DNA from 4 places in the Streptomyces sp. NPDC034037 genome. Region 1 is predicted to be linked to each of the others. Evidence: riboswitches for the same ligand, from Rfam matches in the RefSeq annotation. Region 1 holds a riboswitch; each other region holds the start of a gene.
The links. A riboswitch is a leader RNA that binds a small molecule or an ion and turns the genes downstream of it on or off. The one in region 1 is predicted to bind cobalamin.
Positions count from the first base shown of each region.

Region 2: another riboswitch for cobalamin. It lies ahead of ACZ516_RS11505 (energy-coupling factor ABC transporter permease); the one in region 1 lies ahead of cobN (cobaltochelatase subunit CobN).
Region 3: another riboswitch for cobalamin. It lies ahead of ACZ516_RS23030 (ribonucleoside-diphosphate reductase subunit alpha); the one in region 1 lies ahead of cobN (cobaltochelatase subunit CobN).
Region 4: another riboswitch for cobalamin. It lies ahead of ACZ516_RS00350 (cobalamin biosynthesis protein); the one in region 1 lies ahead of cobN (cobaltochelatase subunit CobN).

Region 1 is NZ_JBVISC010000010.1:142,820-150,140, reverse strand. Features, by position in the region: gene ACZ516_RS29625 (hypothetical protein) at 30-230, shown strand; gene ACZ516_RS29620 (hypothetical protein) at 318-518, opposite strand; gene ACZ516_RS29615 (hypothetical protein) at 658-867, shown strand; gene ACZ516_RS29610 (histidine phosphatase family protein) at 836-1,510, opposite strand; gene cobN (cobaltochelatase subunit CobN) at 1,507-5,130, opposite strand; cobalamin riboswitch at 5,174-5,293, opposite strand; gene ACZ516_RS29600 (cobalamin biosynthesis protein CobG) at 5,408-7,105, shown strand; gene ACZ516_RS29595 (precorrin-8X methylmutase) at 7,117-7,321, shown strand, end outside.
Region 2 is NZ_JBVISC010000003.1:211,033-218,353, forward strand. Features, by position in the region: gene ACZ516_RS11490 (energy-coupling factor ABC transporter ATP-binding protein) at 1-722, opposite strand, end outside; gene cbiQ (cobalt ECF transporter T component CbiQ) at 719-1,468, opposite strand; gene ACZ516_RS11500 (energy-coupling factor ABC transporter substrate-binding protein) at 1,475-1,849, opposite strand; gene ACZ516_RS11505 (energy-coupling factor ABC transporter permease) at 1,849-2,604, opposite strand; cobalamin riboswitch at 2,635-2,818, opposite strand; gene ACZ516_RS11510 (polyprenyl synthetase) at 3,084-3,362, shown strand; gene ACZ516_RS11515 (polyprenyl synthetase family protein) at 3,352-4,407, shown strand; gene ACZ516_RS11520 (oxygenase MpaB family protein) at 4,508-5,668, shown strand; gene ACZ516_RS11525 (STAS domain-containing protein) at 5,688-6,014, opposite strand; gene ACZ516_RS11530 (PP2C family protein-serine/threonine phosphatase) at 6,016-7,321, opposite strand, start outside.
Region 3 is NZ_JBVISC010000006.1:403,422-410,742, reverse strand. Features, by position in the region: gene ACZ516_RS23035 (ribonucleotide-diphosphate reductase subunit beta) at 1-28, opposite strand, end outside; gene ACZ516_RS23030 (ribonucleoside-diphosphate reductase subunit alpha) at 28-2,442, opposite strand; cobalamin riboswitch at 2,576-2,698, opposite strand; gene ACZ516_RS23025 (GNAT family N-acetyltransferase) at 2,761-3,264, opposite strand; gene mctP (monocarboxylate uptake permease MctP) at 3,368-4,993, opposite strand; gene ACZ516_RS23015 (DUF3311 domain-containing protein) at 4,990-5,244, opposite strand; gene ACZ516_RS23010 (YbdD/YjiX family protein) at 5,355-5,552, opposite strand; gene ACZ516_RS23005 (carbon starvation CstA family protein) at 5,585-7,321, opposite strand, start outside.
Region 4 is NZ_JBVISC010000001.1:62,569-69,889, forward strand. Features, by position in the region: gene ACZ516_RS00325 (hypothetical protein) at 1-49, opposite strand, end outside; gene ACZ516_RS00330 (alpha/beta hydrolase) at 206-1,342, opposite strand; gene ACZ516_RS00335 (class II aldolase/adducin family protein) at 1,512-2,240, opposite strand; gene ACZ516_RS00340 (inorganic phosphate transporter) at 2,576-3,874, shown strand; gene ACZ516_RS00345 (hypothetical protein) at 3,887-4,114, shown strand; cobalamin riboswitch at 4,234-4,356, shown strand; gene ACZ516_RS00350 (cobalamin biosynthesis protein) at 4,486-5,457, shown strand; gene ACZ516_RS00355 (cobyric acid synthase) at 5,454-6,998, shown strand; gene ACZ516_RS00360 (putative cobaltochelatase) at 7,033-7,321, shown strand, end outside.

The sequences.
Region 1 (7,321 bases):
CAACACCGCCGAAGCGAAGGAGAGTTCACATGCGCCGTACCGCCGCCGTCGTCCTCGGGGCCGTCACCCTGCTGGGCATCCTCGCGGTGCCCGCCGGTGCCGTCCCGGACCCGGTCATGACCGTCGACTGCCTGACGCAGGCGGTCGGTGACGTCACGACGCTCGTCGACCCGGCGGCACCCGCCCTCCCCAGCGAGGTCCCCGGCGTCACGTGCCTCACCGCTCCGTGATCTGAACGCCCGTGCCGAAGGGCGTGCCTGCGCGGCCCGGGGGGACCGCGCGGGCGTCCGGCGGCGCGCCGCCGACCGGGCCGGGCGTCATCCCCAGCGGTAACCGTCCCCGAAGTTGAGGGTGTGCTCCAGCACGTCCTCCAGCGGGTCGTCGATCTGGCCCGTGCTGATCAGCGCGACCGTGGGCGCGTTGTGCGAGTTCTCGTGCGTCTCGTCGGCGTGCGCCGCGCCGGCACACCACACGGCCGGCGCCGCCGTCACCACCGCCACCAGTGCCCATCGGGACAGCCTCTGCGTCCAACTGCCGCTCACCGCAGCCTCCTCGCACCACACCCGTGGACCGCCGACCGCGGCCCGCTCGCCGTGTGTAACCCCCCGGCGCCCGAGAAGTCACCGACGATCATACGAACGGGAAGAAGACAGTCGTATGCGCAACCGTCGCGCCCTGTCCGTGTACGCCGCCCTGTTGGGGTCACTCGCCCTCTGCCTCGCCCTGTCGGCCGCCCCGGCCGCGGGTGCGACCGGGCGGGCCGTGGGGAACCCCAACCCGCTGCCCCTCACCGACACGCTGATCGGTGAAGGGGTCACGATCGAGGGCCCGCTGATCAACACCCTGGCGTTTCCCCGCCTGTTGTGACCGCGTCGGCGGCCCCGTCCTCGGGTGTCAGCTCGGCCGGGAAGCCGCTCCAGCGCAGCTCCGCGGGCAGGTGCCGCATGTCGTTGAAGAAGACCAGCGAGGCGGGGCGCCCCGGCGGGTAACGGATCACGGTCAGAGCCGCGTTGCCGTGGTTGAGGCCGAGCCAGCGCCACGGCGGTGCGTCGAGGGCGTCCCGCACGAGCCAGCCGATCAGGAAGTTGTGCGTGACCAGCAGCTCGTGGCGCGGCTCGGCGCCGGGCACCGGGCCGGTGAACCGTTCCAGGGCGGCGCGGGCCAGCGCGGGCCCGCCCTCCCGCTCATCGGCGGGGAACCGGGCCAGCCGCTGGAGCGTCGACTCCGCGCTGTCCGCCGGGAGTTCGTCCCGTACCGGCATGTACGGGATGTAGTCCCCCGCGGCCTCGCAGCGGTGCAGGGGCACCCCGTCGAGCCGCTCCCCGACCAGCCGGGCCGTCTGCTCGGCCCGGGGCAGCGGCCCGTGGTGGATCGCGGAGAGGGGTACGCCCCGCAGCCGCTCCCCGAGCAGCGCGGCCTGGCGCCGCCCGGCCTCGGTCAGCTCGCTCTCGTCGGCGGTGGCCTCACCGTGCCGGGCGAGATAGAGGTGCCGGACGGCGCTCCCGGTCATGCCCGCGGGCCCTCGTCCTCCAGATTGCCCTCGGTCTCCAAGTAGGCCTGCCGCAGCGCTTCGAGGACCGCCGGGTCGGGCTTCGCCCACATGCCGCGCGACTGAGCCTCCAGGAGGCGCTCCGCGATGCCGTGCAGCGCCCAGGGGTTGTTCTCCTGGAGGAACTGCCGGTTGGTCGGGTCCAGGACGTAGGTCTCCGTGAGCTTGTCGTACATCCAGTCGGCGACGACGCCCGTCGTGGCGTCGTACCCGAACAAGTAGTCCACGGTCGCGGCGAGTTCGAAGGCGCCCTTGTAGCCGTGGCGGCGCATCGCCTCGATCCACTTGGGGTTGACCACCCGCGCGCGGAACACCCGCGAGGTCTCCTCGACCAGGGTGCGCGTGCGGACCGTCTCGGGGCGCGTCGAGTCGCCGATGTACGCCTCGGGGGCCGTGCCCCGCAGCGCGCGCACGGTCGCGACCATGCCGCCGTGGTACTGGAAGTAGTCGTCGGAGTCCGCGATGTCGTGCTCGCGGGTGTCCGTGTTCTTCGCGGCCACCGCGATGCGCTTGTACGCGGTCTCCATCTCGGCGCGGGCCGGCCGGCCTTCGAGCCCTCGCCCGTACGCGTAGCCGCCCCACACCGTGTAGACCTCGGCGAGGTCCGCGTCCGTGCGCCAGTCGCGGGAGTCGATGAGCTGGAGCAGCCCCGCGCCGTACGTGCCCGGACGCGAGCCGAAGATGCGGGTGGTGGCCCGGCGCTCGTCGCCGTGCTCGGCCAGGTCGGCCTGGGCGTGGGCGCGTACGTAGTTGTGCTCGGCGGGCTCGTCCAGCGAGGCCGCGAGGCGCACCGCGTCGTCGAGCAGGCCGATCGTGTGCGGGAACGCGTCGCGGAAGAAGCCCGAGATGCGCAGCGTCACGTCGATGCGCGGGCGGCCGAGGTCCTCGTACGGGATGGCCTCCAGGCCGGTGACGCGGCGCGAGGCGTCGTCCCAGACGGGGCGGACGCCGAGCAGCGCCATCGCCTCGGCGACGTCGTCGCCCGCCGTGCGCATCGCGCTCGTGCCCCACAGGGACAGGCCGACGGAGGTGGGGTAGTCGCCGTTGTCGTTCTTGTACCGCTCGATGAGCGAGTCGGCGAGGGCCTCGCCGGTCTCCCACGCGAGGCGGGAGGGCACGGCCTTGGGGTCGACGGAGTAGAAGTTGCGGCCGGTCGGCAGGACGTTGACCAGGCCGCGCAGCGGGGAGCCGCTGGGCCCGGCGGGGACGAAGCGGCCCTCCAACGCGCGTACCGCGTTGTCGAGTTCGGCCGTGGTGCCCTCCAGGCGGGGCACGACCTCGCGGGCCGCGAACTCCAGGATGGCGGCGACCTGCTCGCCCTGGCCCGCGGCCACCGAGGCCACGGCCGCGGGGTCCCAGTCGGCGTCGTCCATCGCCTGGACCAGTGCGCGGGCCTTCTCCTCGGCCTCGTCGGCGCTCACGCGCGTCGCCGCGGACTCGTCCAGGCCGAGCGCCTCGCGCAGGCCGGGCAGGGCGGAGGTGCCGCCCCAGATCTGGCGGGCGCGCAGGACGGCGAGGACGAGGTTGACGCGGTCGGCGCCCGCCGGGGCGGTGCCGAGGACGTGCAGACCGTCGCGGATCTGCATGTCCTTGATCTCGCAGAGCCAGCCGTCGACATGCAGCAGGAAGTCGTCGAAGCCGTCGTCGTCCGGGCGGTCCTCCAGGCCCAGGTCGTGGTCGAGCTTCGCGGCCTGGATGAGCGTCCAGATCTGCGCGCGGATCGCCGGCAGCTTCGCCGGGTCCATCGAGCTGATCTGCGCGTACTCGTCCAGGAGCTGCTCCAGGCGCGCGATGTCGCCGTAGGAGTCGGCGCGGGCCATCGGCGGCACGAGGTGGTCGATGAGCGTGGCGTGCACGCGGCGCTTGGCCTGCGTGCCCTCGCCCGGGTCGTTGACCAGGAACGGGTAGATCAGCGGCAGGTCGCCGAGCGCGGCGTCGGGGCCGCAGGCCGCCGAGAGGCCCGCGTTCTTGCCGGGCAGCCACTCCAGGTTGCCGTGCTTGCCGAGGTGGACCATCGCGTCGGCGCCGAAGCCGCCGTCGGCCGCGGGGGCCGCGATCCAGCGGTAGGCCGCCAAGTAGTGGTGCGAGGGCGGCAGATCGGGGTCGTGGTAGATCGCGATGGGGTTGTCGCCGAAGCCGCGCGGCGGTTGGATGAGGATGAGCAGGTTGCCGCGCCGCAGGGCGGCCAGCACGATGTCGCCCTCCGGGTCGCCGCCCTCGCCCACCCGCGAGCGGTCCAGGAACATCTCGCCGGGCGGCGGTCCCCAGTGCTGCTCGACGGAGTCCCGCAGCTCCTGCGGCAGCGTCGCGTACCAGCGCTTGTAGGCGGCGGCCGGGATGCGGACGGGGTTGGCGGCCAGCTGCTCCTCGGTGAGCCACTCCTGGTCGTGGCCGCCCGCGTCGATCAGCGCGCGGATCAGCTCGTCGCCGTCGCCCGAGACGAGGCCGGGGATGTCGGCTTCGGGGCCGAAGTCGTAGCCCTCGGCGCGCAGCCTGCGCAGCAGCGCGACGGCGGAGGCGGGGGTGTCCAGGCCGACCGCGTTGCCGATCCGCGAGTGCTTGGTCGGGTACGCGGAGAGCACCAGCGCGAGGCGCTTGTCGGCGGCCGGGATGTGCCTCAGGCGCGCGTGGCGCACGGCGATCCCGGCGACGCGGGCCGCCCGCTCGGCGTCGGCGACATAGGCGGGGAGCCCGTCCTCGTCGATCTCCTTGAACGAGAACGGCACGGTGATGAGGCGCCCGTCGAACTCCGGCACCGCGATCTGGCTCGCGGCGTCGAGCGGCGAGACGCCCTCGTCGTTCTCCTCCCAGGCCGAACGCGACCCGGTCAGGCACAGGGCCTGGAGGATCGGCACGTCGAGCCCGGTCAGCGCACCCGCGTCCCACGACTCGTCGTCACCGCCCGCGGAGGCCTCGGCGGGCTTGGTGCCACCGGCGGCGAGGACCGTCGTGACGATGGCGTCGGCCGGGCGCAGCGCGTCGATCAGCTCCGGCTCGGGGGCGCGCAGCGAGGCCACGTACAGCGGCATCGGGCGGGCGCCGGCGTCCTCGATGGCACCGCACAGGTCGTCGATGAACGCGGTGTTGCCGCTCATGTGGTGGGCGCGGTAGTACAGCACCGCGACCGTCGGGCCCTCGATGTCGCGGGCGGCGCGCTCCAGCGGGCCCCAGGACGGCGCGGGCGCCGGCGGGTCGAAGCCGTGGCCGGTGAGCAGCACGGTGTCGGAGAGGAAGCGGGCCAGCTGCTCCAGGTTCGCCGGGCCGCCGTGCGCGAGGTAGGCGTGGGCCTCGGCCGCGATGCCGACGGGCACCGTCGAGGAGGCCATGAGCTGGGCGTCGGGTGCCTGTTCGCCGGTGAGCACGACCACCGGCAGGCCGCTGGCGATGAGCTGGTCCAGCCCGTCCTGCCAGGCGCGGACACCGCCGAGGAGGCGTACGACGACGAGGTCGGCGCCCTCCAGGAGCGAGGGCAGCTCGGCGAGGTCCAGGCGGGAGGGGTTGGCGAACCGGTAGTCGACCGGACCCCCCGCCGCACGGGCGCTGAGCAGGTCGGTGTCGGAGGTCGACAGCAGCAGAAGCATGCGGGCGCAGGCCTTCCTCGGGGTGTCCGCGCCCCGGGTGGTCGTATGGACGGCAGGAGTTCCTGGCTCGCCCCACCTCGGTGGGGCTCACAGTGGCGGGACCGCGCCGGATTCGCACCGGCCTTCCTCCCTCGGGTCCTGGTGGACCCACGCCGTCGCTGGCGTCGGCGGACCTGGCGGGCCGCCGCCTGCATAGTAAGTCCTGCCCGCCGCCGGTGGGGCGGCCGCCTGCCGGGACGGCCCGTCTCGGGAGGCGACCGGCCGGATCGGCGTGGGTATGCTCGCCGCCATGCCGCCCAGCCGAGCACCTTCCATGAACCAGGGCGAATCCCCCATACGTGACCGGATACGCGACCGGGGCGACGCCTGCCCGGGGGCCCTGCGTCTGCACCGCGCCGACGACGGCGCGCTGGCCCGACTCCGGCTGCCCGCAGGGCTCTTGACGGCGCGTCAGGCGCTGGTGCTGGCCGACGCGGCCGAGCGTCTCGCGGACGGGAACCTCAGCGTCACCTCGCGCGGCAACATCGAGCTGCGCGCCCTCGGCGAGAGCTGCGGCGGCGAACTGTCCGCGCTCCTCGCGGACGCCGGCCTGCTGCCCTCCGAACGCCACGAGCGCGTCCGGAACATCGTGGCCTCCCCGTCGGCGGGACTGGACCGACTCGGCCACGCCGACGTGCAGTTGTGGGCCCGCGAGCTGGACCGGCTCCTGTGCGGGCAGGACTGGACGACAGCGCTTTCCGGCCGCTTCCTCTTCGTCCTCGACGACGGGCGCGGGGACGTCGCCGGACTGGGCGGCGATGTGACCTTGATCGCAGAATCGGGCGGTACGGCGCAGATACGGGTCGGGGACAGCGTCCGGCGGCTCCCGGGCCCCGACGCGCCGCGCGCCGCCCTCGCCGCGGCCGGTGCCTTCCTCGCCGCGGCCCGCGAGGCGGGCAACGGCGCGTGGCGGGTGACGGAACTGCCGGCCGGGCGGAGCGTGGACCTGGCGGAGGCGTTGGCGGCGGCGGGCCTCACGACGGAGCCCGTGACGCCGGACGCATCGCCGAGCGGGTGCGCCTCCGTCGCCCGAACGCCGGCTGGGCCGGCTTCTGCGGCGCCTGCGGCGTCTGTGGCGTCTGTGGCGTCTGTGGCGTCTGTGGCGTCTGTGGTGCTTGGGGCGTCCGCGCCGTCTGCGGCTTCTGCGGCGTCTGTGGCGCCTGGGGTGTCCGCACCGTCCGTCCCTGTGCCTGTGCCTGCCCCTGCCCCTGTCTCTGGGCCGACGGTGCCGGTCTCCGGGCCGGCCGAGCAGGCTTCCGAGCCGGCCACGCCGATCTCCGATCCGCCCCCCGCGCCGACCAACCCGCCCCTCGCGCCGACCGACCCGGCCCCCGGACCGGCGGAGCCGATCTCCGCGCCGCCCGACCCAACCCCCGCACACCGCGCCCCGGCGACCGCCGCCCCGCCCGCCCCCGGCGTCATCGGTGACGCCGGTTTGGGGTACGCGGTCGTGGTGAGTACCCGGCTCGGCCGGGTGAGCGCCGCGCAGTGGCGGGCCCTGCTCCCCGCGCCCGGTGGGGAGATCCGGGTCACCCCGTGGCGCGGCTTCGTCGTCCCGGGCTTCGCCGACGAGGCCGCCGCGCGCGAGCGGCTGCGCGCGCTGGCCGACGCCGGTTTCCTCACCGACCCCCGCTCGCCCTGGCTCGGCGTCGGCGCCTGCACCGGACGCCCCGGCTGCGCCAAGTCCCTCGCCGACGTCCGCGCGGACGCCGTCCCCGGCGCCGGGGGCCTGCCCGTCCACTGGTCCGGCTGCGAGCGCCGGTGCGGACATCCGCGCGGCGACTGGGTGGACGTACTCGCCACCGGAGAGGGGCGCTACGAGGTGAGCGTGCGCACCGGCGGCACGACGGCACCCGTGAGCGGCAAGACATTGACCGAGACGGTCACGACAGCACGTACGACATCCGCAACCACCACCACAACGGCCACGAGATGAGCGAGAGCACAGTGTTCGACTACGAGAAGGACGGCGCGGCGATCTACCGCGAGTCCTTTGCCACCATCCGCGCGGAAGCGGACCTCGCCGGTCTGCCCGCCGACGTCAGCCAGGTCGCGGTGCGGATGATCCACGCCTGCGGGATGGTCGACCTCGTCCGCGACCTCGCCTTCAGCCCGCGGGTGGTGGCCGACGCCCGCAAGGCGCTGCGCGAGG
Region 2 (7,321 bases), on a different contig from region 1:
AGGCGCAGCCCCGCCTGGGCCAGCAGGTCCCGGCGGGCCAGCATCTCCGCCACCGGGCCGGTGCGTACGCCCGAGGGCGTCAGCAGTGCCGCGTCGTCCGCCCAACGCAGGGCCAGGTCCACGTCGTGGGTGGCCATGACCACGGTGGTCCCCGTGTCCCGCAGGCCCTGGAGGGTGACGAGCAGGCGCTCCTGGCCGTCGGGGTCGAGGCCCGCCGTCGGTTCGTCGAGGATCAGCAGGCGGGGGCGCATCGCCACGGCGCCCGCGATCGCGGTCCGTTTGCGCTGGCCGTAGGAGAGGAGATGGGTGGGGCGGTCGGCCAGGGCGCTGATGTCGAGGGCCGCGAGCGCCTCGGCGACGCGCGCGCGGACCTCGGTGTCGGGCAGGCCGAGGTTCAGCGGCCCGAAGGACACGTCCTGTTCGACCGAGGCGGCGAACAGCTGGTCGTCCGGGTCCTGGACGACCAGCTGAACGGTGGTCCGCAACCGCGTCAGGCCCTTGCGGTCGTACGTGACCGGGGTGCCGTCGGCCGTCAGGTGACCGGTGTCCGGTCGCAGGCCGCCGCTCAGCAGCCGCATGAGGGTCGTCTTGCCGCTGCCGTTGCGCCCGAGCAGCACGAGTGCCCTGCCCTCGGTGACGTCGAAGTCCAGGTCGCTGAGGACGGCCGGCCCGTCCTCGTACGCGTAGGAGGCACCGCGCAGCACCAGCAGGGGCTCGCTCATCCAAGAAGCCTTTCCATGACGAAGGTGAGGGCGGTCAGGGCCGCCAGGAGTGCCACGCCCGCTCCCACGAACCGCCGCGAGACGCGGGCCTCGGGCACGAGCACCCGCAAGGTGCCGTCGTAGCCGCGTCCGGCGAGTCCGCCGTGCAGCCGGCTCGCCCGGTCGAAGGCCCGCACGAACGACGTGGCGCCCAGACCCGCGAGGGAGCGCCAGGTGGCGGCCCGTGTGGTGTGGCCGAGGCGTGCCGCCTGCGCCTGGCGGATGCGGGTCATGGCGTCCAGGAGCAGGAAGCTCATCCGGTAGGTCACCAGGGCGACGTCCACGACGGGCGCCGGGATGCCCGCCTTGACCAGGCGGGGCAGCAGATCCGACATGGGGGTGGTGAAGGCGAACAGGAGCACGCCGAGCGAGGCCGCCGAGGTGCGCAGGAGCAGGCCTCCCGCCCGCGCGGGCCCCGACTCCGCGAGGGTGACGAACCCGTCGGGGCCGCCGAGCTGGACGAGCAGGGTCAGCGCTCCGGTGACGCAGAAGCCGAGCGGTACACGGTAGGCGCGCCACAGTTTGCGCGGCGGCACCCCCGCCGGGCCGAGCAGCAGGACGAGCGCGGTGGCCGCGACCAGGGCGGCGCCCGGCCAGGGCGGCAGGGAGATCGCGAGGAGGGTGAGGCCGAGCCCGAGCACGGCCTTGTCCACGGGGTGGCGGCGGCGCCAGCGACTGCTGTGCGCCGCCACGTCGATGGGCAGCACTGGCGGTCAGAGCTGCCCGGGCCCGGGCTCGGCGCCCTCGTCCCCCGGGGGCTGCCCGGCGTGCGCCTCCTGCGCCTGCCGGCGTTCGGCGCCCTGCCTGCGGCCCTTGCGCAGACCGAAGTAGTACGCGAGGACGCCGGCGCCGAGGGCCGCCTGGAGGGCGAAGAGCGCGGATTCGATGTCGCCGGAGGGCGGCTCGTACAGGGGCGAGAACCACGGTTTGTAGTCCGGCTCGATCTCGGTGATCGCCGTCTCGGCCTGGGCGTCGGCACCGGTGAACGGTTCCTTTTTGTGGTCGCCGAGCCCGAGCGCCAGGGGCAGCACCGCGAGCGCCGCCACGACCACGAGCAGCAAGATGTTGATCTTCGTGTTCCGGCTCATCAGGCGCTGGCCTCCCTGTGCGTCTCCTGCGTCTGCTGCGTCTCCTGCGTCTGCTGCTTCGCGGGGGTCTCGTGCGGCGTAGTGGGCCGCTTGCCCTGCGGCAGCACCCCGAGCCGCGCGAGTTCGCCCCGGCTGGACTGCACGAGCAGCCGCATGACCAGGACGGTGAGCAGCCCCTCGCTGACGGCGAGGGGGATCTGCGTGACGGCGAAGATCCCGCCGAACTTGCCCAGCGCGCCGAGGAAGCCGCTGCCGGGGTCCGGGAACGCCAGGGCCAGCTGGACGCTGGTGACGCAGTACGTGGACAGGTCGGCGACGAAGGCACCGAAGAACACGGCGGCCATCAGCGGTACGTCGAACCGCCTGAGCAGCCGGTAGACGGCGTATCCGGCCCACGGCCCGACGATCGCCATGGAGAACACGTTGGCGCCCAGGGTGGTGAGCCCGCCGTGGGCGAGCAGCAGGGCCTGGAACAGCAGCGTGATGGTGCCGAGCACCGCCATGATCGGCGGCCGGAACAGGATCGCGCCCAGTCCGGTGCCCGTCGGATGCGAGCAACTGCCCGTCACGGACGGAATCTTCAGGGCGGAGAGAACAAAGGTGAAGGCCCCGGCGGCTCCCAGGAGCAGGGTGCTCTCGGGGTGTTCCTTGACCTCACGGGTCAGACGACGGACTCCGTGGACGACGAACGGCGCGGACGCTACGCCCCAGGCGATCGCGTGCGCCGGCGGGAGGAAACCCTCGGCTATGTGCATGGCTCAGCAGACCCTCTCCAGCACCTCGTGGATGGACAACGTGCCTTGGCCGGTCTCCTGGCTGACGGGTCGTACCGACCGGACTCCGCCTTCCCGGGCACGTGTGTGCCCAGTGGCTGCCGCGAGGGCTGGAGCCGGACTTCCCGATCACAGTGGCGAGGGCCGCACCGGCATCACACCGGATTTCCCGTTCACCAAGGCGTGGTGACATTAGTGCGCGACGGAGGGGCCTGACAACTTGCCCGGGCGATTCCGATCGTGGTCAGACGTGCCCGGCACCCTGCGGGAACGGCCCCACGAGGGCTCCCGGTTCGCTCCAGCAACGCCCGTGCGGCGGGTCGGCAACACGAAGCGCGGCGGTCACTCGATCGTGAGTTCCGGCCGGGCCGCGCCCGGCGTGCGGTCATCCTGTGAGCGGCGACACGAGACGGCCGCCGGGCGGACGTGCCCCGGCGGAATGTGCTTCAGGGGGACATGTCATGACGCGGGAAGCGAGCCGCATCGTCGGCCTCGGTGAACGGGCGGTGCTGCTGGCGGCGGGGCTGGCCGACCTCGGGGTCAGCACGCTGGGCACGGCGGTGGGGACGGTACGAGGGCTGCTGCACCGCTCGGACGCGGCGGACCTGGCGGCGGACGCCGAGCACGATCTGCTGGTGCGCGGGCGCCTGGTGCGGGACCGGTACGCGGCGGTGCCTCCGGCCCACCTGGAGATCCTGGCCCGGCGCGCGCTGGCTCGGCGGGCCGCCGATGGCCTCTGACCTGTGGGAACCCGCACGGTTCAAGGACCGTGTCGACGCGGTGCTGCGTGCGTTCGTCGGCCAGGAGGCCGAACGCTTCGCGGACGTCGATCCGCTTCTCCATCCGGTGGCCGAGCAGCTGGAGGCGGCCGTCGCGGACGGCAAGCGGCTGCGGGCGGCCTTCTGCTACTGGGGCTGGCGCGGGGTGGGCCAGCCCGACAGTGACGCGCTGGTGCGGGCGGCGGCCTCGATGGAGCTGGTGCACGCCGCCGCGGTCGTGCACGACGACCTCATCGACGACAGCCCGTTGCGGCACGGCCGCCCCACCGCCCAGGTGGCCCTGCGGGACTGTGTGCCCGACCGTCCCCGCGCGTCGGCCGACGGCAGGTCGCTGGCGATGCTGGTGGGCGATCTGCTGATGGGGCTGGCCGGGCAGCTGTTCGCCGCCAGCGGTCTGCCCGCCGCCTATCTGGCCCGGGCCCGCCCCCTGTGGTCGGCGCTGGCCCGGGAGCTGATCGCGGGCGAGTGCCTGGAGATCCTGCGCACCGGAGCCGACCCCGACACCACGGCCTCGCTGAAGGTGATCCGGTACAAGACCGCCAAGTACACCGTCGAGCAGCCCCTGTTGATCGGCGGGGCGCTGGCGGGTGCGGCCGGCCGGCTGCGTGCGGGCTATACCGCGTACGGCCTGCCGTTGGGCGAGGCGTTCCAGTTGCGCGACGACCTGCTCGGCCTGTTCGGCGACCCCGAGCACACCGGCAAGGCCAACGCCGACGACGTGCGCGGGCACCGGCCGACGGCCCTGTTGGCCGAGACCTGGCGCCTGGCCGGACCCGGTCAACGGGATCAGCTGCGTGCCCTGCTGGACCGGCCCGATCCGGACGCGGCGGATCTGGACGCCGTACGCGAGGTGATGTGCGCGCTCGGGGCGCCCGACCGTGTCGAGGACATGATCTCCGTCCGGGTCGAGGAGGCCCTGGACGCCCTGCACGAGGCGGACCTGCCGACACCCGCCGCCAAGGCCTTGACCGACCTGGCGCACGCGGCGGCGGCCCGCCTGTCCTGAACCCCGCGCGGGACGGCACCCACCGGCCGCGGTGGCCACCCGGTCCTCGGCCCCTCCCCCTCGGCCGTGGCCGTCACCTTGGAAGACGAGGAGCCCTGTCATGCTGTACACCGAGGCATCGATGAACGCCTTGCGCGAACCCGGGGACGAACTGGCCGATGCCACCGTCGCCACGCTCTTCGAGCGCGGGGAGGTCGGCAAGTTCAACACGTTGATGCGGTACGTCTCCACCGCCGGCTCTCCCCTGCCGGACGGGCTGCCGGACGTCGCCAGAGAATATCTGGCGGCCACCAGCCATCCCCCGTCGTGGGTGGACTGGAGCGAGATGGAGAAGGCCCGGCTGTTCTTCATCGACAACAACGTGCACATCTCCACCGCCCTGTCCTTCGCCTCCATGCCCGCCTGCTACGTCGTGCCGGTCGTGGCGAAGCTGCTGTCGACGACCCACGGACTGGCGTACCCCTCCAGGCGGATGGCGGAGACGGGCCAGTTCACCGTCTACCTGATGCGGCCCGACGCCTTCGAGGCGGGCAGCCGCTTCATCCCGGCCGCGCAGAAGGTCCGTCTGCTGCACGCCTCCATCCGGCATCACCTCAAGCGGGAGAACCGCTGGGACACCGAGGCGTTCGGGACGCCGATCTGCCAGGAGGACATGATCGGCGGGCAGATGTTCTTCTCGCTGCTCGTGCTGGACAGCCTGCACCGGCTGAACATCCATATGTCGACAGAGGGCGCCGAGGCGTACTACTACGCGTGGCGTGTGGTCGGGGCGATGCTCGGCATCGACCAGGACGCCGTCCCGAAGACGCTCGACGAGGCCCGCCAATTCCTCGACCTGTACATGATCCGTCACATGGGGCCCTCCGCGGAAGGCGTCCATCTGACCCGGCAGCTCATCGACCTGTACGAGGAGGTCGTGCCCGGCACCTTCTTCGACCCGATCGTCTCCGCCCTCATCCGCCACCTCGTCGGGGACACCTGCGCCGACTGGCTGGGCGTGCCGAGCACCGCGTGGGACACCGTGGTGAAGGCCGTGCCCCACCTCCTCGGGGTGCTGGAGACGATCGAGGACCGCTCGCCGCTGGGCGCCTGGGCGCTGGACCGCCTCGGCAGCCTCACCGCGGCCCTGGAGCTGTCCTCCCTCACCCGCGGGCGTGTCATGCACTACGCCATCCCGGAAGACCTCAGGAAGGAGTACGGCGTCTCCGCCACCGTGCCCCGCGCCGGCCGGTGGACCCCGCCGCCGTCCACGGTCTCCTGATCGGGCCCCGGGACGCGGCTCAGCCGGTGGTGCCGGAACGAATGGCGAAGACCTGGTCCAGTCCGGCCACGGCGAGGATGCGCAGGGTGTTGGCCGGGACGTCGAGCAGCGTCAGTTCGGCGCCCGCCGCGTGGGCCCGCTGCCGGGCGGCGAGCAGGGCGGTGATGCCGCTGGAGTCGCAGAAGTCCAGGCCGGACAGGTCGATGACCAGGCTCTGGCCACTGCTCAGGACCAGGGTGTGGAGCTGCTCACGCAGGTCCGCGGACTGCTCGTAGTCGAGCGCGCCGCTCACGTGCAGCACGGGACCGGATTCGGCGTCCTGGCGAGTGATGTTCAGTGGGCTCATTTCACTGCTTCGGTGTCGGACGGGCACTCGGGCGGGCGGGGACGCCGAGCGCGAGCAGGGCGGTGTCGTCGTCCAGACCCTGGCCGAAGCCCTCCAGCAGCTTGGTCAGGGAGGTGATCACCGCATCGGCCGAGGTGGAGAGGGAGTCGTCGAAGAAGGCGCGCAGGGCATCGTCGCCGAACATGCTCTCGCGGCTGCGTCCGGCGCGGGCCTCGGTGAGCCCGTCGGTGTAGAGCAGGATCGTGTCGCCGGGGCCGAGCTCGGTCTCCGCCGTGGTGAAGGGCGCGTCCGGCAGGGCGCCAACGAGCAGGCCTCCCGGGGTGGGGACGTAGTCCGTGCCGCCTTCGGCTCTTATGACCAGCGCCGGCGGGTGGCCGCCGGAGGCGAGGCGGATGGTGGCGCGCTCCCCGTCCGGTTCTATGACGCCGAAGATCGCGGTGCAGTAGCGGGGGTCGCCCCCGCCGGTGTAGCGGTCGTGCAGGACGGCGTTCAAGGTGGCGAGCGCCACGGCGGGCTCGGGGTCGTGCAGGGCGGCGGCGCGCAGGGTGTAGCGGGTCAGCGAGGTGAGCGAGGCCGCCTGGGGGCCCTTGCCGCACACGTCGCCGAGGAAGAACGCCCACCGCCCCCCGCCCAGGGGGAACAGGTCGTAGAAGTCGCCGCCCAGGAGGTCCGGGGACGCGGTGTGGTAGTAGACCGCGGTCTCGAGGCCGGGCACGTCGGGCAGCGTGTCGGGGACGAGGGTCTGCTGGAGGGCGGCGAGCGCGTCGGCGAGCCGTTCGCGGTCGGCCTCGGCCTGCCGGCGCGCCTGCTCGGCCTCCGCGCGCGACCGCTCGGCCTCCGCGTGTGCTTTCTCGGCCTCGGCCCGAGCCTCTTCGGCCTCCTGGCGCCGGCGCAGGAGTTCCTGCTCGTAGGCGCGCCGGTCGGAGGCGTCGAAGACGGTGGTACGGATCAGCAGCGGCTCGCCGTGGCTGCCATGCTTGACCAGGGAGGAGACGAGGACCGGCAGTCGGCGCCCGTCGGTGGCCTTCATCTCCAGCGCGATGCCGCCCAGCTCACCCTGCATGCGCAGCAGCGGGGCGAAGTGTGTCTCGTGATAGAGCTTCCCGCCGACGGTCAGGAGGTCGGCGAAGCGCATCTCGCCGACCACGGCGTCGCGCTCCATGCCGAGCCAGTCGAGCAGCGTCGAGTTGATCTTGGCGATGGTGCCGTCCATCAGCGTCGATAGGTAGCCGCACGGTGCCGATTCGTAGAGGTCCTCGGCGCTGTCCTCCAAAAGCGCCGTGAACGCGGCGTTCGTACCCGCCGCA
Region 3 (7,321 bases), on a different contig from region 1:
TCTTCTCGCTGTTCGTCGTGGTGCTCATTACTGGCAGGCCTCGCAGGACTCGGGGTTTTCCAGGGAGCAGGCGACGGCCTCCTCGGCCGTGACCTGCGCGGGGACGGGGGCGGTGGTGGCGGTGCCGGAGCCGGCCGCGCGGGCGATGCGGGTGGCGGGGCGCGAGCGCAGGTAGTACGTGGTCTTCAGACCCCGCTGCCAGGCGTAGGCGTACATCGAGGAGAGCTTGCCGATGGTCGGCGTCTCCAGGAAGAGGTTGAGCGACTGCGCCTGGTCGAGGAACGGGGTGCGCGCGGCGGCCATGTCGATCAGGCCGCGCTGCGGGATCTCCCACGCGGTGCGGTACAGCGCGCGGACGTCCTCGGGGATCCAGCCGAAGCCCTGCACCGAGCCGTTGGCCTCGCGCAGCGCCTCGCGGGTCTGCGCGTCCCACACGCCGAGCCGCTTCAGCTCCTGCACGAGGTAGGCGTTGACCTGAAGGAACTCCCCGCTGAGCGTCTCGCGCTTGAAGAGGTTGGAGACCTGCGGCTCGATGCACTCGTACACGCCCGCGATGGAGGCGATGGTGGCGGTCGGCGCGATGGCCAGCAGCAGCGAGTTGCGCATGCCGGTCTCGGCGATACGTTCCCGCAGCGCCGCCCACCGCTCCGGCCAGGTCAGCTCGACGCCGTAGTGGTCCGGGTGCAGCACGCCCCGCGCGGTGCGGGTCTTCTCCCAGGCGGGGAGCGGGCCGTTGCGGACGGCGAGGTCGGCGGAGGCCTCGTACGCGGCGAGCATGATCCGCTCGGCGATGCGGGTGGAGAGGGCACGCGCCTCGGGGGAGTCGAAGGGCAGCTTCAGCCGGAAGAAGACGTCCTGGAGGCCCATCGCGCCGAGGCCCACCGGGCGCCACTTGGCGTTGGAGCGCCCCGCCTGCTCGGTCGGGTAGAAGTTGATGTCCACGACGCGGTCGAGGAAGGTGACGGCGGTGCGGACGGTCTCGTCGAGGCGCTCCCAGTCGATGTCGCCGCTCGCCGCGTCCACGAAGGCGCCGAGGTTCACCGAGCCGAGGTTGCACACGGCCGTCTCGCCGTCGTCCGTGACCTCCAGGATCTCCGTGCAGAGGTTGGAGGAGTGCACGGTGTGGCCGGGCTCCGCCGTCTGGTTGGCGGTGCGGTTGGCGGCGTCCTTGAACGTCATCCAGCCGTTTCCGGTCTGCGCGAGGGTGCGCATCATGCGGCCGTACAGATCGCGGGCCGGGATGGTCTTCTTCGCGAGCCCGGCGGCCTCGGCCTCGCGGTAGGCGGCGTCGAACTCCTCGCCCCACAGGTCGACCAGCTCGGGCACGTCGGCCGGGGAGAACAGCGACCAGTCCTGGTCGGCGGCGACCCGGCGCATGAACTCGTCCGGGATCCAGTGCGCGAGGTTGAGGTTGTGCGTGCGCCGCGCGTCCTCACCGGTGTTGTCGCGCAGCTCCAGGAACTCCTCGATGTCGGAGTGCCACGTCTCCAGGTAGACCGCGGCGGCCCCCTTGCGCCGGCCGCCCTGGTTCACGGCGGCGACCGAGGCGTCCAGGGTCTTCAGGAACGGCACGATGCCGTTGGAGTGCCCGTTCGTGCCGCGGATCAGCGAACCCCGGGAACGGATGCGGGAGTACGAGAGTCCGATGCCGCCCGCGTGCTTGGAGAGCCGCGCGACCTGGTGGTAGCGGTCGTAGATGGAGTCCAGCTCGTCCAGCGGGGAGTCGAGGAGGTAGCAGGAGGACATCTGCGGGTGGCGGGTGCCGGAGTTGAAGAGCGTCGGCGAGGACGGCAGATAGTCCAGGCGGCTCATCAGGCGGTACAGCGCGGCGACCTCGTCGAGCGCCCGCTCGCTGCCGTCCTCCGCCAGGCCGCTCGCCACGCGCAGCATGAAGTGCTGCGGGGTCTCGATGACCTGCCGGGTGATCGGGTGGCGCAGCAGATAGCGGCTGTGCAGCGTGCGCAGGCCGAAGTACTCGAAGCGGAAGTCGGCGCCGTCGGCGAGCGCGCCCTCCACCAAAGCGTCGAGCCGGGCCGCGTGCGCCGTCACGAAGGACGCCGTGCGGTCGGCGATCAGGCCCTCGCGGTGGCCGACCGCGACGGAGTCGGTGAAGGAGCGCACGCCCTGCGTCGCCGCCTCCTCGCGGATGCCGATCGACAGGAGCCGCGCCGCCAGCTTGGAGTACGCCGGGTCCTCGGAGATGAGCCCCGCGGCCGCCTCGGTGGCCAGCGCCCGCAGCTCGGCCTCGTCGGCCCGCGCCGAGCGGCCGCGCAGCGCGGCGGCGGCCACCCGGCCGGGGTCGGCGTCGGGCAGGTCGGCGGTGAGGTCGGTCAGGGTGCGCAGCAGCGCGGTCCCCGGCCCGTCGGTTCCTTCGGCGTCCTGAAGGGTCGGCACCGAAGGCGTCGACGGCGCTGACGCGGGTTCGGCAGGCGCGATGGTCACGTGGGGGCACTCCCTCGCTCGGCTCTGGGCCAGGGGGGAGGGATGGGCGCACACGGGCGCACCCGGGCAGGGCGGCGTACCGCGTCCACCGGCCCACTCCACGAGGCCCGGACGGTCGGCACCCGGACCGGACGGTACGGGTGCGCTGTCGGCAGGTCCTCGGACTCCGCGTACGCCGAATGCGTACACATGCACCGTTGCGGGACAGTTCCGGACTTGCACCGGATTCCCCTGCGGCGACAGCGAGCACGAGCATACATCTTGTGCCGGGCCCTGGAGGCGGGCCCACATCTTGTGTCGGCTCGCGGGGTGCGGTGCCTACAACGTCAGCATGTACGCCAGCAGCGGCACCGTCTCGATGGGCCTCCAGTCGCGCTCGGGCGTGCGCCGGAAGCCCAGGCGCTCGTACAGCCGGTGGGCGGTGCGCATCGACGTCTGGGTGGACAGGACGAGCCCGGTGCGGCCCGCGTCCCGGGAGCGCCGCACGCACTCCCGTACGAGCGTCTCGCCGACGCCCCTGCCGCGGGCCTCGGGGGAGACGGCCAGCATGCGGATCTCGGCCTCGCCGGCGCGGGCGATGTCGGCCATCGGGCCGCCGGACGGCACGTAGGTGACGCAGCCGAGCGCCTTGCCGTCCGCCGCGGCCACCAGGACCTCGGCCGCGGCCGCGCGCGCCGCCACGTCGCGCAGCACCGCGAGGTAGGGGTCGTCCGCCCCGAAGTCCAGGTGGCCGTCGGCGAGATAGGCCTGTGCGGTGAGGGCGCCGAGCGCCTCGTACTCGTCGGGGTGCGCGGGTCTGATCGTGAGGGCGCTGATGTCCATGCGGCGCAGTGTGCAACACGGGCACGGCGAAGGGCCGCCGATTTTCCGGCGGCCCTTCGTCACGGGTCGTTGGTCACGGCGGCCCTGTGTCACGGGGGCGTGCTCAGTGCGCGGCGCCCGCGGTCGCCGGCGGCAGCTCCTCGACGACGCCGGGGTCGCCCGCGTCCGCGGTGTAGTCCTCGGGGGAGGTCTCGTCGATGCCGTCGGGGGCCTTCAGCGCCCGCATGGCGAAGGTGAGGACCACCGTCACGACCACGTTCAGGACGAACGCGGTGAGGCCGATGTAGCCGATCTCGCCGATGCCCGGGATCGAGTCGGACGAACCGCCGAAGTGCTTCTGCGTCGGCGAGGCGACTCCGTACGCGGCCAGCGTGCCGTAGACCATGCCGACCGCCCAGCCCGCGAGCAGCGCCCAGCGGTGGAACCAGCGGGTGAACAGGCCTCCGACCAGCGCGGGCATGGTCTGGAGGATCCAGATGCCGCCCAGGAGCTGGAAGTTGATCGCGACCGTCTTGTCCATGGTGAGGACGAAGACCAGCGCGCCCACCTTCACCAGCAGCGAGACCAGCTTGGAGACCTTGGTCTCCTGCTCGGGCGTCGCGTCGGGCTTGAGGAAGTCCTTGTAGATGTTGCGGGTGAAGAGGTTCGCGGCCGCGATCGACATGATGGCCGCGGGGACCAGCGCGCCGATGCCGATGGCCGCGAAGGCCACGCCCGTGAACCAGTCGGGGAACATGGTCTCGAAGAGCTGGGGGATCGCCAGCTGGCCGTTGTCCACCTTGATCCCGGCCGCGATCGCCATGAAGCCGAGCAGGGCGAGCAGGCCGAGCATCAGCGAGTAGAGCGGCAGGATGGTGGTGTTGCGCCGGATCACGTCGCGGCTCTTGGAGGAGAGCGTCGCGGTGATCGAGTGCGGGTACATGAACAGCGCGAGGGCCGAGCCGAGCGCGAGCGTCGCGTACGTCCACTGGCCGGCCTCGGCGGGCGCGAGCGCACCGCGCGGCTTGCCGGTCGCCGGGTTGGTCTGCGCGAACGCGTCACCGGCCTTGGCGAAGATGTCGTCGAAGCCGCCGAGCTTGATCGGGATGTAGATGATCGCGACGACGATGACGAGGTAGATCAGACCGTCCTTCACGAACGCGATCAGCGCGGGTGCGCGCAACCCCGAGGAGTAGGTGTACGCGGCGAGCACCGCGAAGGCGATCAGCAGCGGCAGGTCCTTGACGAACCAGTTGGTGTCCGGCCCGCCGCCGACGCCCATGACGTCCAGGACGGCCTGGATGCCGACCAGTTGGAGCGCGATGTAGGGCATCGTGGCGAGGATGCCGGTGACCGCGACGGCCAGCGAGAGCCCCTTGGAGCCGAAGCGTCCGCGCACGAAGTCGGAGGTCGTCACATAGCCGTGCTTGTGCGAGACCGACCACAGGCGCGGCAGGAAGGTGAAGATCAGCGGGTAGACGAGGATCGTGTACGGCACCGCGAAGAAGCCGGCCGCGCCCGCCGCGTAGATCGCCGCGGGGACGGCGACGAAGGTGTACGCGGTGTAGAGGTCGCCGCCGAGCAGGAACCACGTCACCCAGGTGCCGAACGACCGGCCGCCGAGGCCCCATTCGTCCAGGCTCTGGTTCTCGGCCCTGCGCCAGCGGGCGGCGAGGAAGCCCATGACCGTGACCGCGACGAAGAAGAAGATGAAGACGGCGAGCGCGACGCCGTTGACCCCGTCCTTCATGACCGCCCACCTTCCTTGCGGGCGCGCTGGTCGCGCTGCCACAGCTTGTACGCGGTCATCGTGAGCAGGGTGGAGATGATCACCCAGAGCATCTGGTACCAGTAGAAGAACGGGATGCCGATGAAGGTCGGTTCGACCTTCGCGTATGAACTCACCCAGAGCATTGCCACGAAGGGCGCGACAAGGCAGGCTGCGATGACCACGCGGACCGGTGTGACCACCGGTCTGTTCACTTCAGGCGCATCTGACATGTCGCGGCTCCGTTCCCTCACTTATCCCATGCTTAACGTGCGGGAAATCTAAGCCACAGTCTCGCTGTATGGAACCCCTGTCCGGATAACGGACTGGTCGACGTGCCTGCTCAGCAGCAGCGGAACCCCTGCCGGGGGTCCGACTCCTGGCGGTCCGTCCGCATGCGCTCGAACGCGCGGCGGCTGGGCACCGGCGCGGCCGGATGCGCCTCGCGTACGTGCGCCACATACCGCTCGTACGCCGACTCCCCGGTGAACTCGCGGACGTACCACCGCAGTCGGCGCAGCCCGCGCGAGGCCATGGTCATGGCGCGCACCACCACGCCCGTACCGTCGACGCTCATACCGTCAACTTCGATTCCACGTAGGGCGCTTCGTGCAGCGCGGTGGCGGCGGGGTCGCGCACATGCCGCACGCACACCCGCGCCGCGTCGACGATCACGACGACGACGAGCAGGGCGAGGACCGCCGAAAGGACGCCGTCCACCGTGGAGTTGGTGACGACGGTGTGCATGTCGTCCATGGTCTTCGCGGGCGGCAGGATCCGGCCCTCCTCGATGGCGTCCCGGTAGCGGGAGCGCTGCGTGAAGAACCCCACCCGGGGGTCGCCGGAGAACACCTTCTGCCAGCTCGCCGTCAGGGTCACCGTCACGTCCCAGGCGAGCGGGACGCCCGTGATCCAGGCCCACTTGAGGCGCCCCGACTTCACCAGCAGGGTCGTGCAGACGGTCAGGGCGACGGCGGCGAGGAGCTGGTTGGCGATGCCGAAGATGGGGAAGAGCTGGTTGATCCCGCCGAGCGGCTCATGGACGCCGACCCACAGGAAGTACCCCCAGAGACCGGTGACGGCGGCGCTGGTCAGCACCAGACCGGGCTTCCAGCTCACCCTCTTGAAGGGCTCGCAGACGTTGCCGAGCATGTCCTGGAGCATGAAGCGGCCCACGCGCGTGCCCGCGTCCAGCGCGGTCAGGATGAACAACGCCTCGAACATGATGGCGAAGTGATACCAGAAGGCCCGCAGTGAGCCGCCCGTGACCTGGGAGAAGATCTCGGAGACGCCGACCGCGAGCGTGGGCGCGCCGCCCGTGCGCGAGAGCAGCGAGGACTCCTCCACGTCCTTGGCGGCCTGCGCGAGGTCGGCGGGGGAGAGGGAGTACCCGAAGCCCGCGACGGCCTTCGACGCCTCCTGCACGGTGTCCCCGACGACCCCCGCCGGCGCGTTCATCGCGAAGTACAGCCCGGGATCGATGATCGACGCGGCGACGAGCGCCATGATCGCCACGGCCGACTCCATCAGCATGGAGCCGTACCCGATCATCCGGACCTGCGTCTCCTTCTGGATCATCTTCGGCGTCGTGCCCGAGGAGATCAGCGCGTGGAAGCCGGACAGGGCCCCGCAGGCGATGGTGATGAAGACGAACGGGAAGAGCGACCCCGCGAAGACCGGTCCGTCGCCGCGCGAGGCGAAGTCGGTCACCGGGTCCATCCGCAGCGTCGGCAGCGTGATCACGACACCGAGGGCGAGCAGCAGGATGGTGCCGACCTTCATGAACGTGGAGAGGTAGTCGCGCGGCGCGAGCAGCATCCACACCGGCAGGATCGAGGCGATGAAGCCGTACGCCATCAGCCAGATCACCAGCGTCGACGGGGCGAGCGTGAAGGTGTCCGCGAGCGAGGACTCGGCGACCCGGCGCCCGGCGACCAGCGCGGCCAGCAGCAGCGCGACGCCGATGAGGGAGACCTCGCTGACCCGCCCCGGACGCAGGACGCGAAGGTAGAAGCCCATGAACAGGGCGATCGGGAGGGTCATCGCGATGGAGAAGGTGCCCCACGGGGACGCGGCGAGGGCGTTGACGATCACCAGGGCGAACACACCCAGCAGGATGATCATGATGGCGAACGCGGCGAGCAGCGCGGCGGCCCCGCCGAACGGCCCGATCTCCTCCCGTGCCATCTGCCCGAGCGACCTGCCGTCCCGCCGCGTCGAGAAGAACAGCACCACCATGTCCTGCACGGCGCCCGCGAAGATCACGCCGACGATGATCCAGATGGTGCCGGGCAGGTACCCCATCTGGGC
Region 4 (7,321 bases), on a different contig from region 1:
GAGCACGGACGAGTCGGAGCCTGGAGTCGCGCGGGGTACGGGACGTCACGGGAGCAGTCTTCCTGTTGACGGTCCGAAAACCCAAACGGGATGGCGTCGGTGGGCCCTCGGGACGCCGTGCGACAGGGATTTCGCGGCCGGGTCGGAAAGGTGCGGACGGTCACATCAGGGGGTGCCACTCAGCGGGTGCCACCTCGGCGGAGTGTCACATCAGGGGGGTGAGGAAACGGCGCAGGGCCTCCTCGTAGCCCGCCGGGTCGGCGTTCCACATGGCGCCGTGCGGGGCGCCGGGGACGACCCGCAGGGTGACCAGTTCGGGGCGCTGCTTGGCCAGTTGCCGGGAGTGGTCCCACGGGGCGATGGCGTCGTCGGGGCCGTGCAGGATCAGGGTCGGGACCCGCAGCAGGTCGGGGCGGGCGGCCGCGAGGACGCGGTCGCCGCGCAGCCCCGTGCGGCCCTGTGCCGCGCGGACCGCGAGCGGCAGGAGCGGCCCCGGGGTGCGCCGGGCGGCGGCGAGGGCGCGCAGGGTGGTCTCCCAGTGGAGCACCGGGGAGTCCAGGACGAGGCCGCTGACGCGCTCGCGCAGCGCCGAGTGCGCGGCGGCGTGCAGGCACATCGTGGCGCCGGTGGACCAGCCGTGCAGGATGACGTTGCGCGCCCCGCGGCGCACCGCGTAGCGGATGGCGGCGTCCAGATCGCGCCACTCCGTCTCGCCGAGGTGGCCGAGGCCGTCCGCGGAGCGGGGGGCGCCCGGGTCGCCGCGGTAGGCGATGTCGAGCACCGGCAGTTGCAGGCGGTGCAGGAAGTCCATGACGACCATGGGGTGTTCGCGGGAGGTGCCGAGGCCGTGCACGGTGATGACCCAGGTGTCGCGCGGTCCGGGCACGAACCAGGCGGGCAGGCCGCCGAGCTCGCCGGGGACGACGACCTCCTCGTGGTCGAGGCCGAGCGCGGTGCCCGGGTCGCCGAGGTGGACCTGCGGGGTGAGCCAGACCTTCGCGCCCGGTTCCAGGGTGCCGTGGGTGACGGATTCGAGGCGGCGCACGACGGTGTCCGCCTTGTGCGGGGCCCCGTCCAGGACCGGGCCCACGATCGCGTGGGTGCCGCTGCCGCTCAGGCCGTAGGTGCCGGGGCGCAGGCTGGCCAGGGCGCGGGTCAGGGTGATCTGGCCGGCGGCCGTGGCGTGCAGGGTCAGGCGTGGCTCGGTCGGCAGCGGGCGGCCCGCCGGAGCCTTGAGGGCGGCGTCGCTGGCGAATCTGCCCGCCGCGACCGCGGCCGCGGCTGTCCCGAGGGCTGCTGTGACTGCGGTGACGGCCGCTGCCGTCGCTTTGGCTGGGCGCACTGTCCCAGTGTCCGGGGGCAGGCGCCTTGGGGCCAGTGGGCGGGGCCCGCGGGGTGATGCGGGCGCGGAGCGCTGCCAGGGCAGCGCCCCGCCCCGTCGGCCCGCGGGCCGGGAGCCGGGTGTACGCGTCGGTTCTGCCATACGTGTCTGGTGCCCCGGGATGGCGCTGTCAACGGTCGGGAAGCGGCTCGGCCGGATGTGGACGCTCGCCGGGAGCGGCCTGTGCGGCAGCGGGCTGTCCGTAGCCGCGCAGTTTGTCGCGTGCCTCGCGCAGCTGGGCGTCGGACAGGAGGGTGGGGGCACGGCCGGGCACCGCGCTGGCCGTGAGCCACAGGCGGGACATCCATTCCAGCTGCGCGGTGCGGTCGTACGCCTGGGCCAGGGAGTCCCCGTAGGTGATGGTGCCGTGGTTGCGCAGGAGGCAGCCGGTGCGTTCGCGCAGGGCCCGGAGCATGTTCTGGGCCAGTTCGTCCGTGCCGTAGAGCGCGTAGGGGGCCACGCGGACCGGGCCGCCGAGGGCGCCCGTCATGTAGTGGACGGCCGGCAGCTCGGAGACCAGCATCGAGACGGCGGTGGCGTGCACGGCGTGGGTGTGGACCACGGCCCGCGCGTCGGTGCTGCGGTAGATCGCCAGGTGCATGGGCAGCTCGCTGGTGGGCGTGAGCTCCCCGAGGACGCGCCGCCCCGCGAGGTCGACGCCGAGCGCGTCGGCGGGCCCCAGCCGGTCGTAGGGCACGCCGCTCGGGGTGACCAGGACCGTGTCGCCGACCCGTACGGAGACGTTGCCCGAGGTGCCGACGACGAGGCCGTCCGCCACCGTCCTGCGCGCCGTCTCGACCAGCTCGCCCCATGCCCGCCCGACGGCGTCCCGCTCCGCGCCCTGCCGCTGCTCAGTCATGGGGGCGATCCTGCCAGCCGGCGGCGCGGCCCTGTAGGCCTCGCCGAGAGCCCGGGGCGGGTGAGATGGGTCTCTCGGGGAGGGTGGTGTGCCATTCCGCTTGGGGCGTGGAAAGGGGGTGCGCGAGGGCGCCCGGGAGGGTGGCGGAGGGCGACACTCCGGCTGGATCAGGGGCCCTGAGCCCCCACTCCGTACGATCGCTCGCAGACGCCTGGAGGATATGGAGAGGCGGCGCTCCGCTTAGGGTCACCGCGTCGCCCGGCCCAGTTCACTTTCCGTTCACCCAGGTTGCCTACGTTTCTCATGCCACTGACGTCCAACAGAAGCCTGGGTAAATGGAACACATCACGCTTCTCCTCGGGATCGTGATCGTCACCGCTCTCGTGTTCGATTTCACGAACGGTTTCCACGACACTGCCAACGCGATGGCGACGACCATCTCGACCGGCGCTCTCAAGCCCAAGACGGCGGTGGCCATGTCCGCCGTGCTGAACCTCGTCGGAGCCTTCCTCTCCGTCGAAGTCGCCAAGACGATCTCAGGCGGCATCGTCAACGAGGACGGCCTCAAGACCGAGGTCATCTTCGCCGCGCTCGTCGGCGCGATCCTGTGGAACCTGCTGACCTGGCTGGTGGGCCTGCCCTCCAGCTCCTCCCACGCGCTCTTCGGCGGCCTCATCGGCGCCGCGGTCATGTCGATGGGCTGGTCGTCGATCAACGGCGGCACCGTCGTCACCAAGATCCTCATCCCGGCCCTCGCCGCGCCGCTCGTGGCGGGCCTCGCCGCGATGCTGGCCACCCGCCTCACCTACCGGATCGGCCGCAACACCGACACCCGGGCCACCGCCAAGGGCTACCGCGCGGGCCAGATCGCCTCCGCGGGCCTCGTCTCGCTGGCCCACGGCACGAACGACGCGCAGAAGACCATGGGCATCATCACGCTCGCCCTGGTCACCGGCGGAGTCCTGAGCCCCGGCTCGAACCCCCCGCTGTGGGTCATCGTCTCGGCCGGTGTGGCCATCGCCCTCGGCACCTACCTGGGCGGCTGGCGCATCATCCGCACCATGGGCAAGGGCCTCACCGACCTCCAGCCGCAGCAGGGCTTCGCCGCCCAGACCAGCGCCGCGACGGTCATCCTCGCCTCCTCGCACCTGGGCTTCTCGCTCTCCACCACCCAGTCCTGCTCCGGCGCCGTGATGGGCGCGGGCCTCGGCCGCAAGGGCGGCGTGGTCCGCTGGTCGACCGCGACCCGCATGTTCATCGCCTGGGGCCTGACCCTGCCGGCCGCCGGTCTGGTCGGCGCGGGCGCCGAGTTCCTCACCCAGCAGGGCCCCTGGGGCGTCGCGGCCACCGCCGCGCTGCTCATCGCGGGCGCCGCGGTGATCTGGGTGCTCTCGCGGCGCAACTCCGTCGACCACACCAACGTCACCGACGACGAGATCCGCCGCGCCGCCGCCCCGGGCGCCGAGCCCGCGGGCGTCGTGACCACGGCCATCGCCGCCGTCTCCCCGCCCCCCGCGGGCACGCTGACCGCCGTCGGCGCCCCCGCCGACGAACCGGTCAAGGCCACCATCGCGGCCCCGACCACGACCTCGACCGGCGCCATGGCGGACCCCGCCCGGCCCGCGACGGTGTAAGGACACATCAGCATGCACATCGACTGGGCAGCTCTCGGTTCGGTCTTCGGAGTCAGCCTCGCCGTGACGGTGGCTCTCGTGGGCCTGTTCACCCTCGGCGTCGTCGGCCTCTCCAAGCAGGAGACGGCCGCCGCCGCCCCGGCCGGCGGCTCCGCGACCCTGGCCCGCACCGGCGCGTACGCCTGCTTCGCCCTGTGCGCGGCAGCCGTGGCGTACGGGATCTATCTGATCGTCGCCTGACGGCGGCGACTCCCCGGTGGGGCGCGGGACGTGTGTTCACGTCCGGCGCCCCACCGTCGTATGTGGGGCTCCGCACACTCTCCCGCCGCAGGTCAACGGCGAGTTGACGGGCGTTCGCGGGGCGTGGTGGACTTCCGGGGCCAACTACGGCGGCAGAAGAGGAAGCCGGTGCGAATCCGGCGCGGTCCCGCCACTGTCACCGGGAGGCCGTCACGGACGCTCCCCCGGAAAGCCAGGAACTCTCGCCGCCGATCACGTCGAACCAGGGCGCGGACACCCTGAGTGAGGACATATCGCCATGCGCGGCCGCCCGTTGCCGGACCACTCCCCGAGCGTCAGCTCCCTTCTCGGCACAGCGGCCGGCTGAGCCGATGAGTGCCGACCGCGACTTCGCGTACGGCGCCGCCGCCGGCCTCCTGGGCGACCTGCTGCTCGGCGATCCCCGCCGCGGCCATCCGGTCGCCGGGTTCGGCCGGGCGGCGGGCGCCGTCGAACGGCTGCTGTGGCGCGACCACCGCGGATGGGGCGCGCTGCACGCCGTGGTGTGCGCCGGGGGCGCGGCGGGAGCCGCCGCCCTCGCCGCCCGTCTCGTGCGCCGCTCCCCCGCCGCGTCCGTCGCGCTGACCGCCGCCGCGACCTGGGCCGTGGTCGGCGGGACCTCGCTGGGCCGGGAGGCGCGGGCCGTCGGCGGCGCCCTCGAAGCGGGGGACATCGAGGTGGCCCGGGAGCGGCTGCCCCATCTGTGCGGCCGGGACCCGCAGGCGCTGGACCGCGACGGCATCGCGCGCGCCGTGGTCGAGTCCGTCGCCGAGAACACCTCGGACGCCGTGGTCGGCGCGCTGGTGTGGGGCGCCGTCGGCGGGGTGCCGGGGCTCGTCGCCTTCCGCGCCGTGAACACCCTCGACGCGATGGTCGGGCACAAGTCGCCCCGGTACCGGCGCTACGGCTGGGCGTCGGCCCGGCTGGACGACGTCCTCGGCTGGCCGGGGGCCCGGCTCACCGCGGGGCTCGCGGCGCTGGCCGGGGGTTCGCCCTCGGGGGCGGTGCGGGCGTGGCGCGCGGACGCCGCCAAGCACCCGAGCCCGAACGCCGGTCCCGTCGAGGCCTCCTTCGCGGGGGCGCTGGGCGTACGGCTCGGCGGCACCCTCTCGTACGGGGGGCGGGTCGAGCACCGGCCCGTGCTGAACGCGGGCGGGCGGGACGTGCGCGTGGCGGACATCGAGCGGGCCGTGCGGCTCTCCCGGCGGGTCAGCTGGCTGGCGCTGGGGGTCGCGGTGGCGGCCCGGCGGGTGCTGGGGTCGACGAGGTCGCCGCGAGCGGCGAAGTCAGGGAGAAGAGCATGAGCGGTGGACTGCTGGTCGCCGGGACCACATCGGACGCCGGGAAGAGCGTCGTCACCGCGGGGATCTGCCGGTGGCTCGCCCGCAAGGGCGTGTCCGTCGCGCCGTTCAAGGCGCAGAACATGTCGTTGAACTCCTTCGTGACCCGCGAGGGCGCCGAGATCGGCCGGGCGCAGGCCATGCAGGCGCAGGCCGCCCGCGTCGAGCCGAGCGCGCTGATGAACCCCGTCCTGCTCAAGCCGGGCAGCGACCGCTCCAGCCAGGTCGTCCTCATGGGCAAGCCGGTGGGCGAGATGAGCGCGCGCGGGTTCTTCGGCGGGCCCGGCGGGGCGTCCTCCGGGACACCGCAGCCGGGAGGGCGCCAGGCGCTCCTGGAGACCGTCGTGGGGTGTCTGGAGGAGTTGCGGAGCACGTACGACGTCGTGATCTGCGAGGGCGCGGGCAGCCCCGCCGAGATCAATCTGCGGCGCACCGACATCGTGAACATGGGCATCGCGCGCGCCGCCCGCTTCCCCGTCCTGGTGGTCGGGGACATCGACCGGGGCGGGGTGTTCGCCTCGTTCTTCGGGACGACGGCGCTGCTGAGCGCGGCCGACCAGGAGCTGGTGGCCGGATACCTCGTCAACAAGTTCCGGGGGGACGTCTCGCTCCTCGAACCCGGCCTCGACATGCTCCAGGGCCTCACCGGCCGGCGCACCTTCGGTGTGCTGCCCTACCGGCACGGGCTCGGCATCGACGAGGAGGACGGCTTGCGGGTGTCCCTGCGGGGCGCCGTGCGGGAGTCGGCCGTGGCGCCGCCGGTCGGCGCGGACGTGCTGCGGGTCGCGGTGTGCGCGGTGCCGCTGATGTCCAACTTCACGGACGTGGACGCGCTGGCCGCCGAGCCGGGTGTCGTCGTGCGGTTCGTGGACCGGGCCGAGGAGCTGGTCGACGCCGACCTCGTGGTCGTGCCGGGCACCCGGGGGACCGTACGGGCGCTCCAGTGGCTGCGGGAGCGCGGGCTCGCGGACGCGCTGGCGCGCCGGGCCGCCGAGGGGCGTCCGGTGCTCGGGATCTGCGGCGGCTTCCAGGTCCTCGGCGAGCACATCGAGGACGACGTCGAGTCGCGGGCGGGCTCGGTGGACGGGCTCGGCCTGCTGCCGGTGCGGGTGCGGTTCGCCCGGGAGAAGACGCTGGCCCGGCCGGTCGGCGAGGCCCTCGGCGAACCGGTCGAGGGGTACGAGATCCATCACGGGGTCGCCGAGGTCGCCGGCGGGGAGCCGTTCCTGGACGGCTGCCGGGTCGGTGAGGTGTGGGGCACGCACTGGCACGGGTCGCTGGAGAGCGACGCGTTCCGGCGCCGCTTCCTCACCGAGGTGGCGCGCGCGGCCGGGCGCCGCTTCGTGCCGGCGCCGGACACCAGCTTCGCCGCCCTGCGCGAGGAGCAGCTGGACCTGCTCGGTGACCTGATCGAAGAACACGCGGACACGGACGGGCTGTCGCGCCTGATCGAGAAGGGCGCGCCGGCCGGCCTGCCGTTCATCGCGCCGGGCGCGCCGTCATGAGCACCGCCCCGCACCACCGCACCAAGGAGGCTCTGTGAGTACCCCGTATCCGTTCACCGCTCTTGTCGGGCAGGACGACCTGCGGCTCGCGCTGTTGCTGAACGCCGTCTCGCCCGCCGTCGGCGGCGTGCTCGTACGGGGTGAGAAGGGCACCGCCAAGTCCACCGCCGTACGCGCCCTGTCGGCGCTCCTGCCGCCGGTGCCGATCGTCGCCGGATGCCGTTTCTCGTGCGACCCGGCGGCGCCCGACCCGAACTGCCCCGACGGCCCGCACGAGGCGGGCGGTGCCACGGCGCGGCCCGCGCGGATGGTGGAGCTGCCCG